Linked DNA regions of Kineosporia succinea. The protein of the gene in region 2 interacts with the protein of the main gene of each other region in a pairwise test. Links are inferred from orthologs where the notes say so. Each region holds a gene or a part of one and is shown on either strand. Other genes may lie near its edges.

What was found.
Region 1: the proteins of ligA (region 2) and leuS interact in binary tests that used the Escherichia coli proteins (3 or more experiments, as listed by UniProt). The link is inferred for Kineosporia succinea from one-to-one orthologs.

What each region holds. Positions count from the first base shown.
Region 1 is NZ_JAUSQZ010000001.1:4,754,127-4,759,202, forward strand. Bases 1,362-4,477 are described here. They hold leuS (leucine--tRNA ligase), read left to right. Parts: upstream 1,362-1,722; coding sequence 1,723-4,233; downstream 4,234-4,477. Other genes in these bases: J2S57_RS20660 (intradiol ring-cleavage dioxygenase), read right to left, coding at 1,362-1,530. Also shown: ribosome biogenesis GTPase Der, read left to right, coding at 1-489; more of J2S57_RS20660, read right to left, coding at 562-1,361; J2S57_RS20675 (DEAD/DEAH box helicase), read left to right, coding at 4,709-5,076.
Region 2 is NZ_JAUSQZ010000001.1:633,366-638,242, reverse strand. The notes cover bases 653-3,569. They hold ligA (NAD-dependent DNA ligase LigA), read left to right. Parts: upstream 653-983; coding sequence 984-3,155; downstream 3,156-3,569. Other genes in these bases: J2S57_RS02845 (FAD-binding dehydrogenase), read left to right, coding at 3,260-3,569; J2S57_RS02855 (methionine synthase), read left to right, coding at 653-828. In the rest of the region: more of J2S57_RS02855, read left to right, coding at 1-652; more of J2S57_RS02845, read left to right, coding at 3,570-4,877. UniProt on the Escherichia coli protein: DNA ligase that catalyzes the formation of phosphodiester linkages between 5'-phosphoryl and 3'-hydroxyl groups in double-stranded DNA using NAD as a coenzyme and as the energy source for the reaction.

The sequences.
Region 1 (5,076 bases), 4.1 Mb from region 2 along the record:
CGCATCATCTCGATGGTGGTCGACTCGGGCCGGGCCATGGTGGTCGCCTACAACAAGTGGGACCTGATGGACGAGGAGCGGCGCAAGTTCCTCGAGCGGGAGTTCGAGACCGACCTCGTGCAGATCCAGTGGGCCCCGCGCATCAACATCTCGGCGTCGACCGCGTGGCACACGAACCGGCTGACCCCGGCGCTCGACAAGGCGCTGGAGTCCTGGGACACGCGGGTCCCGACCGGCAAGCTGAACCAGCTGCTGGCCGAGATCATGCAGTCGCACCCGCACCCGCTGCGCGGTGGCAAGCAGCCGCGCATCCTGTACGGCTCGCAGGTGTCCACCCGTCCGCCGCGGTTCGTGCTGTTCACGAGCGGGTTCTTCGAGGCCGGCTACCGCCGGTTCATCGAGCGGCGGCTGCGTGAGTCGTTCGGGTTCGAGGGCACGCCGATCGAGGTGTCCGTGCGTCCGCGCGAGAAGCGTTCGAAGAAGAAGTAAAAGCCGATCGCCAATGGTGGACGCGCCGGGAGACGCGAGTCTCCCGGCGCGTCCACCATTGCTGGTTCTGGTTCAACTGCTCGTGGCCATCGGCTGCGGGGCACCACTCGGGGGAGTGCCACCGCTCGGCGGGGTGCCGCCCTGACCGGGGGCGCCGCTCGGGGGAGTGCCGCCCTCGCCGCCACCCCCACCGGGTGCGGCGGCCGCGCTCTCCTCGCTGACGGGATCGATCGCGGCGGTCAGCGTGGCCACGTACCCCTTGTCGACGCTCCCGGTCACCGTCGCGTTCTCGTTGCCGTCCTCGTCGTCACTGAAGACGTTGTCGGTGGCCAGCGTGACCTGCGCCTGGTTGCTGACGCTCTTGCTGTAGCCGTCGGTGGCGTAGACGGCGTTGTTGGTGTCCTCGGGCAGGGCCATCTGCGAGGTCTTGATGATGGTGCCCTCGCCGCTGGTCGCGTCGGCGACGGACTTGTAGACCTCGAAGTGGATGTGCGGCCAGCGACCGGTGTAGCAGGCGGGGTAGATGCTCTCGAACGAGACCGTGCCGTTCGCGTCGGTCTCCTGGATGCCGCGCAGGTAGTTCTCGTTCGTGATGCCCTCGGAGTAGAGGGAGTAGTTGCCGTCGCGGTCACAGTGCCACGCGTAGACCGCGGCCCCGGAGACGGCGGCGCCGGTCAGGTCGGTGACGGTGATCTCGAACGTCAGCGGAATGCCCTCCGCCGTCGTGGTCGAGTCGCCGAACGACGAGGTGATGTCCTTGCGCACGATGCCGGACTCGGTGCGCACGTCGACGCCGTTGGTGCCGTCGGCCGGGTAGGGGCCGTTGGTCTCGGAGTCGATCTCGGCGATGCCGGTGCCTGCTTCGGTGGTGGTCGCCTCGGAGGAGGTACTGCTGCAGGCGCTGAGCACGAACAGCGCGCCGAGGCCGCCCAGCATCCGGCGCCGGGACATCGTCTTCAGGTCGAAGCTCAGGCCCTTGTCGTGCACGGCCCGCACGTAGGCGGCGTTGTCGGTGATCGGGTCGGGAAGGTCGGGGCTCACGGTGGGGCTCCTGGTGGTGTGTGCTGGTTTCTGGAGTGACACGAGCCAAGCAAGCTGATCTATGCGTCGGCTGTGGAATCCCTGTTCCTCACGTCCCGGCTGTCTGGGAGAACCCGGGGAGGTCGGGTGCGGACGCCTAGTCCACTAGAGTTGTGAGGTCAACCTCCCGGAACCATGCAGATGTTGGGCGATATGAACGAGCATGAGGAGCGGCGGGACTCCGTCGACGAGATCGACCTGGACCAGTGGGTCAAGGTGTGGGACGAGAAGCGCACGTTCGAGGCCCACGGCCTCACGGCGCCCGAGCCCGGCCACGAAGAGGCTCTTGAGGGTCGCGACCAGCGCTCGTACATCGTCAGCATGTACCCGTACCCCTCCGGCGACCTGCACATGGGTCACGCCGAGGTGTACTCCATCAGCGACGTCATCGCCCGGTTCGACCGGCTGCGGGGCCTGAACACGCTGAACCCGATCGGCTGGGACTCCTTCGGCCTGCCCGCCGAGAACGCCGCGATCAAGCGTGACCTGCACCCGCGCACCTGGACCTACGACAACATCGCCGTGCAGGCAGCGTCGTTCAAGCGTCTGGGTGTCTCGTTCGACTGGCGCACGCGGCTGCACACCAGCGACCCCGAGTACTACCGCTGGAACCAGTGGATCTTCTTGAAGCTGTTCGACCAGGGCCTGGCCTACCGCAAGGCCTCGCCGGTCAACTGGTGCCCGAAAGACCACACCGTGCTGGCGAACGAGCAGGTCGTCCAGGGGGCGTGCGAGCGGTGCGGCACCCTGGTCGAGCGCCGCAACCTGACGCAGTGGTTCTTCCGCATCACCGACTACGCGCAGCGTCTGCTCGACGACATGGACCAGCTCAAGGGCACCTGGCCCGAAGACATCCTGGCCATGCAGCGCAACTGGATCGGCCGCTCGTCCGGTGCGCACGTCGACTTCACCATCGTGGGTCGTGACGAGCCGGTCCGCGTGTTCACCACGCGTCCCGACACCCTCTACGGCGCCACGTTCTTCGTGGTCGCGGCCGACGCGCCGCTGGCCCGCGAGCTGGTGACCGACGAGCACCGCGAGGCGCTCGAGACGTACATCGCCGCGCTGGGCGGCACGTCCGAGGTCGAGCGGATGGCCTCCGACCGCGCCAAGACCGGTGTGTTCCTCGGCTCGTACGCGGTCAACCCGGTCAACGGCGAGCAGATTCCGGTCTACGCGTCCGACTACGTGCTGGCCGACTACGGCACCGGCGCGCTGATGGCCGTTCCGGCGCACGACCAGCGTGACCTCGACTTCGCGAAGGCGATGGGGCTTCCGGTTCGCAAGGTCGTCGAGACCGGTGAGGAAGACCCTGCGGTTACGGGCGTGGCCACGGCCGCTCGCGGAACCATGGTCGGTTCCGGTGCTTTTGACGGTCTGCCGTCGGCGGAGGCCCTGCCCGCGATCATCGCGCACCTGGAGAAAGAGGGCCTGGGCGAGGGCGCGATCACCTACCGCCTGCGCGACTGGCTGCTGTCGCGGCAGCGGTTCTGGGGCACGCCGATCCCGATCATCCACTGTGACGACTGCGGCGAGGTCGGCGTGCCCGTCGACCAGCTGCCGGTGAAGCTGCCGGAGAGCGGTTTCTCGCTGAAGCCCGACGCGAACCAGTCGCCGCTGGGCACGGCCACCGAGTGGCTCAAGGTCGACTGCCCGCAGTGCGGCAAGCCGGCCCGGCGGGACACCGACACGATGGACACGTTCGTCGACTCGTCGTGGTACTACCTGCGTTTCCCGAACCCGGACTACGCCGAGGGGCCGTTCGACCCCGAGGGCGTCAAGCGCTGGCTGCCGGTCGATCACTACATCGGCGGCAAGGAGCACGCGAACCTGCACCTGCTGTACGCGCGCTTCATGACCAAGGCCCTGCACGACGCAGGTCTGCTGCACTTCGTGGAGCCCTTCCGGCGCCTGACCAACCAGGGTCAGGTGATCATGGAGGGCAAGGCGATGAGCAAGAGCCTGGGCAACATCGTCAACCTCCAGGAACAGATCGCTCAGTACGGTCCGGACGCGGTGCGCGTCACGATGATCTTCGCCGGCCCGCCGGAAGACGACATCGACTGGGCCACGGTCTCGCCGGCCGGTGCGGTGAAGTGGCTGAACCGGGTGCGACGCCTGGCTTCGGCGGTGCCTGTCTCGACCCTGGGCGCTGATGTGGCTTCGGGGGATGTCGCGGTGCGGCGCGGTGTGCACCGGCTGCTCGACGAGATCACGCAGAAGATGGAAGACGTGCGCCAGAACGTCGTCATCGCGCGGCTGATGGAGCTGACGACGCTGCTGCAGCAGGCGATCGACAAGGGGCCCGGTGCGGACGACCCGGCCGTGCGTGAGGGCGTGGAGAGTCTCGTCGTGGTGCTGTCCTGCTTCGCCCCGTTCACCGCTGACGACGCCTGGGTGAAGCTGGGCCACGAGCCCTCCGTCGCCACCACGTCGTGGCCGGTGGTCGACAAGGCGCTGACCGTCGACGACGAGGTCACCTGCGTGGTGCAGATCAACGGCAAGGTGAAGGCCCGTCTGCAGGTGCCGGCCGGGATCACCGAAGACGACCTGAAGGCCCTGAGCCTGGAGTCGGACGTGGTGCGCAAGGCGCTGGGTGACGCGACGATCGCGAAGGTGATCGTGCGGGCGCCGAAGCTGGTGAACATCGCACTCGCCCGCTGAGCCGTGGGGCACTCCGGACGGTGCGCGGAGCACCGTCCGGAGTGCGCTAAGCTAGCGGAGCACTCAGGGCGGGAAACCGGAACTGAGGGCGGGCTGTAGCGCAGCTTGGTAGCGCACCTGACTGGGGGTCAGGGGGTCGCAGGTTCAAATCCTGTCAGCCCGACAGACGCGGTTCGCCGCGAATAATGGCTCTGACCAGCAGAAATGCTGGTCAGAGCCATTATTTGTTTCTGGCGCTTCGCCCGGGCTGAGCGTTCCAATCTCGGAAGTACAGCAACCTAGTACAGCAACGGTTGCTCGCGCCCACCTTGACGGAGGCCTAGCTCTTGCCTGCATGAGCCGCTCTGTGGCACGTGGAGGCGAGGTTGGAGCGGAACAGCAGCAGGCCACCTAAGATTGCGGCGACTACTGCCAATGAGGTCTTACGCCCGTCGTGGTGCTGTCGGGTGACGATCGCGACAGAGGGGACTGTTTCGTGGCATTCGTAGGCAAGCCCAAGAAGGCCCAACAGCAATTTGAGACGCCTGAAGAGCTGTACTCGCGTGGGGCCTTACCTCGGACGAGCGACGCTGTCAGCTCCTTGTGGATCCATCAAGGAGATGTGCTGCGAGCTTACGCCAAGGAGCATGAGGGCATATCTGATCTTGCGCTCGAGCTCCCGACTGGCACCGGAAAAACACTCCCCGGCCTCTTAATCGCTGAATGGGTCCGGCGCCAGGCTAAGGGGCCAGTACTTTATGCGACTCCGACTAAACAACTTGCCCGCCAGGTCGCGTTTACGGCAGAAGCGGAGGGAATTTCAGCGCATCTGCTCATCGGAAGCCATCACAACTGGGACACAAC
Region 2 (4,877 bases):
GACATGCCGGTGGATCTTCAGCCGTCCGGGTGGCGCCTGGTCGACCACCCGGGCCGCGACCACCACCGCACCCGGTCGTGGCTGCGGCAGGACCTGGACGTGCTCGCGGAGGTCGCCGACGGCTACCAGGGGCTGCTGAAGGTGCAGGTCACCGGCCCGTGGACGCTGGCGTCGAGTCTGTGGCTGCCGCGTCTGGAACGTGCGGTGGTCGATCCCGGAGCCTGCCGGGACCTGGTGGCCTCGCTCGCCGAAGGGGTCTCGCAGCACCTGGCCGAGGTGAGCCGTCTGGTGCCGGGGGCCCGGCTGGTGCTGCAGCTGGACGAGCCCGGGATCCAGGCGGTGCTCGACGGCTCGCTGCCGACGGCGAGCGGGTTCGGGCGGCTGCGGGCGATCGAGGAGCCGCTGCTCGTCGAGGGGCTGCGTGCGGTGCTCGACGCGGCGACCGGGGCCGGGGCGGTGCGCACCGTGATCCACTGCTGCGCCTCGAAACCGCCCGTGGAGCTGCTGGTCCGCACCGGTGCGTCGGCGTTGTCGCTCGACGTGTCGCAGCTCGGGCAGCAGCGCTGGGAGCAGATGGCCGAGGCCACCGAGAACGGCACGGCGCTCTGGGCGGGCGCGGTGCCGACCGCCTCCGGCGTGAAGCCCCAGGTGGTGGCCGACTCGATCGCGAATCCCTGGCGGCGGCTGGGTCTCGCGGTCCCGGGGCTTGCGGACGTGGTGGTCACCCCGGCCTGCGGGCTCGCCGGATCGTCGCCCCAGCAGGCCCGTTCGGCGCTCGGGGTGGCCCGGGAGGCCTCCCGGATCCTGAGCGAGCGGGCTCAGGAGTAGCCGGTTCCGGGGTGCGCCGCCGTCCGGTGACCCGAGACGGTCGCCGGCCGGTGCGTCCCCCGTCGATTCGCTCGTGATCATGCGCCTTCCGTCCGGCGGGCGACCCCGGAGCGTGCTGACGCGAAACTGTCGGTGGTGCGCGGTTGAATGGGGTCGTGGCTGAGGCAGAGGGCAGGACGGCGGGCGAACTCCCCGAGGGCGCGGTGACGGCTGAGCAGGGGGCGATCCCTGAGCAGGCGCGGCACCGCTGGGCGGGTCTGGCCGACCAGATCCGGGAGCACCGGTTCGCCTACTACGTGCGGGATGCCCCCACGGTGTCCGACGGCGAGTTCGACGCCCTGATGCAAGAGCTCCAGGGCCTCGAGGAGCAGTACCCGGGGCTGCGCACGCCCGACTCGCCCACGCAGCAGGTCGGCGGGGGTTTCTCCACCGACTTCGAGCCGGTCGACCACCTCGAGCGCATGCTCAGTCTCGACAACGCCTTCAATCACGACGAGCTGCGTGAGTGGGCCGCCCGGGTCGAGCGCGACGCCGGGGCGGTGAGGTACCTGTGCGAGCTGAAGATCGACGGGCTGGCCGTCAATCTGCTCTACGAGCAGGGCCGGCTGGTGCGCGGCGCCACCCGGGGCGACGGGCGCACCGGTGAAGACGTCACGCTGAACGTGCGCACGGTCGGTGGCATCCCGCACACGCTCACCGAGGTCGAGGGGGTGCCGTTCCCGCAGCGCGTCGAGGTGCGGGGCGAGGTGTTCTTCCCGATCGCGGCGTTCGCCGAGCTGAACGCCCGGCTGGTCGAGCAGGGCAAGCCGCCGTTCGCGAATCCGCGCAACGCCGCGGCCGGTTCGCTGCGCATGAAAGACCCGCGCCTCACCGCGACCCGCCCGCTGCACATGCTGGTGCACGGCCTGGGCGCGCGCACCGGGTTCGACATCACCTCGCAGTCGCAGGGGTACGACCTGCTGAAGGCGTGGGGGCTGCCGACGTCCGAGACCTACCGCGTGGTCGGCAGTATCGACGAGGTGGTGCGGTTCATCGATCACGTCGGTGAGCACCGGCACGACCAGATCCACGAGATCGACGGCGTGGTGGTCAAGGTCGACGACGTGGCCCAGCAGCGCCGGCTCGGGGCCACCAGTGCGGCGCCGCGCTGGGCCATCGCCTACAAGTACCCGCCCGAGGAGGTCAACACCGAGCTCCTCGACATCCGGGTCAACGTCGGGCGCACCGGCCGGGTCACGCCCTACGGGGTGATGCAGCCGGTGCTGGTGGCCGGTTCGACGGTCGCGATGGCCACGCTGCACAACGCTTTCGAGGTCCGGCGCAAGGGCGTGCTCATCGGCGACACGGTGGTGCTGCGCAAGGCGGGCGACGTGATCCCGGAGATCGTCGGGCCGGTCACCGACGCCCGTGACGGCACCGAGCGTGAGTTCGAGATGCCCACCCACTGCCCGGAGTGCGGCACCGAGCTGCGCTACGAGAAGGAGGGCGAGAAAGACATCCGCTGTCCCAACGCCCGCACCTGCCCGGCCCAGTTGCGGGAGCGGCTCTTCCACGTGGCCGGGCGCGGGGCGTTCGACATCGAGGCGCTGGGCTGGGAGGGCGCGATCGGGCTGCTGCAGGCCGGGGCGGTGCGTGACGAGGGCGACCTCTTCGACCTGACGCCCGAGGTCGTGCGCACGGTGCCGCAGTACACCCGTAAAGACGGCGAGCTCTCGGCCAACGGCACCAAGCTGCTCGAGAACCTGCAGAAGGCCAGGAACCAGCCGTTGTGGCGGGTTCTCGTGGCCCTGTCGATCCGGCACGTGGGGCCGACGGCGGCCCGGGCGCTGGCGCAGGCGATGGGCTCGATGGAGCGGATCCGCTCGGCGCCGGCCGAGGAACTGGCGGCGGTCGACGGGTGTGGCCCGGTGATCGCGGTGGCGGTGCGGGAGTGGTTCGAGGTCGACTGGCACGTCGAGGTGGTGCGGCGCTGGGCCGAGGCCGGGGTGCGGATGGCCGACGAGGTCGACGAGTCGGTGCCGCGCACGCTGGAGGGGCTGACGGTGGTGGTGACCGGGTCGCTCGAGGGCTTCAGCCGCGACGAGGCCAAGGAGGCCATTCTCAGCCGGGGTGGCAAGGCGTCGGGCAGTGTCTCGAAGAAGACGAGTTTCGTGGTGGCGGGTGAGAGCGCGGGCAGTAAATACGACAAGGCCGTGCAGCTGGGGGTTCCGGTGCTCGACGAGGCAGGGTTCCGGCTCCTGCTCGACGAGGGGCCGGGCGCGGTGATGCCGGCGGAGGCGGTGTCCGACGAGGGCGCCGCGGCCGGGGAAACCGCAGAGGCGGAGTAAGCGCGGTCACATGCACACGACGACACCGCCCGTCCGCACGTCGCGTGATCACGATGCGGTGAACGGGCCTGGGCGAATCCGGGCGGGCGTGATGGGATTCGTCGATGGACGCTGACGTCATCGTGGTGGGTGCGGGCCTGGCGGGACTGGTCGCGACGGCCGAGCTGGCCGACGCCGGCCGGCGGGTGATCCTCGTCGACCAGGAGGGCGAGCAGAACCTGGGCGGGCAGGCGTTCTGGTCGTTCGGCGGCCTCTTCCTCGTCGGCACCCCCGAGCAGCGCCGCATGAAGATCAAGGACTCGCACGAGCTGGCCTGGCAGGACTGGCAGGACACCGCCGGTTTCGACCGCGACGAAGACCTCTGGCCGCGTCGCTGGGCGCAGGCGTACGTCGACTTCGCGGCGGGGGAGAAGCGCTCGTGGCTGCAGGAGCGGGGGCTGAAGTGGTTCCCGCTGGTCGGCTGGCCCGAACGTGGCGGAGGTCGTCCCGGCACCCACGGCAACACGGTGCCGCGCTTCCACATCACCTGGGGCACCGGGCCCGGCGTGGTCGAGCCGTTCGCCCGGCGCGTGCGTCAGGCCCAGGCCGACGGGCTGGTCACGTTCGCGTTCCGGCACCGGGTGGACGCGCTGCTCACGGACGCGGGAACGGTCACCGGGGTGCGGGGCCGGGTCCTCGAGAACGACCGGCGCCCGCGCGGAGTCGCCAGCAACCGCACCGAGAAGGGCGAGTTCAGCCTCACCGGGCAGGTGATCGTCACCTCCGGCGGTATCGGTGGCAACCACGACCTGGTGCGGGAGGCGTGGCCGCAGCGGCTCGGGACCGCCCCGTCCACCATGGTCACCGGCGTTCCCGCCCACGTCGACGGCCGCATGATCGGCATCACCCGCAGCGCCGGCGGCACGGTGATCAACCCCGATCGCATGTGGCACTACGTGGAGGGCGTGCACAACTGGGACGCGGTCTGGCCGAGCCACGGCATCCGCATCCTGCCCGGCCCCTCGTCGCTGTGGATCGACGCGCTCGGTCACCGCCTGCCCCCGCACCTCTACCCGGGCGCCGACACCCTGGGCACCCTCGAGCACCTGCGCACCGCCACCGGCCACGACCACAGCTGGTTCGTGCTCCACCAGAAGATCGTCGAGAAGGAGTTCACGCTCAGCGGTTCCGAGCAGAACCCCGACCTCACCGGCAAGTCAATTTCGAAGCTGCTGGGCCGGGTGCGGCCGGGGGCCACGAAGCCGGTGCAGGACTTCCTCGACAACGGCCAGGACTTCCTCACCGCCGACGACCTGCCGTCACTGGTGCGCGCCATGAACGCCACCACCGACCAGCCCCTGCTCGACCTGCCCACGGTCGAGAAGGCGGTGCTGGAGCGCGACCGGCAGATCGTCGATCCCTCGTCCACCGACGACCAGATCCTCGCCATCCGCGACCTGCGCGGCTACTTCCTCAACCGGCTGATGCGCACGGCCGCCGAGAAGCGTCTGCTCGACCCGTCGGCCGGTCCGCTGATCGCCGTGCGCCTGAACGTCCTGACCCGCAAGACCCTCGGCGGCCTGCACACCGATCTCGAGTCCCGCGTGCTCGGGGCCGACGGCACGCCGGTGCCCGGGCTCTTCGCGGCCGGGGAGGTGGCCGGGTTCGGAGGCGGCGGGATGCACGGCTACCGGGCGCTCGAGGGCACCTTCCTGGGCGGATGCCTCTTCAGCGGCCGGGCCG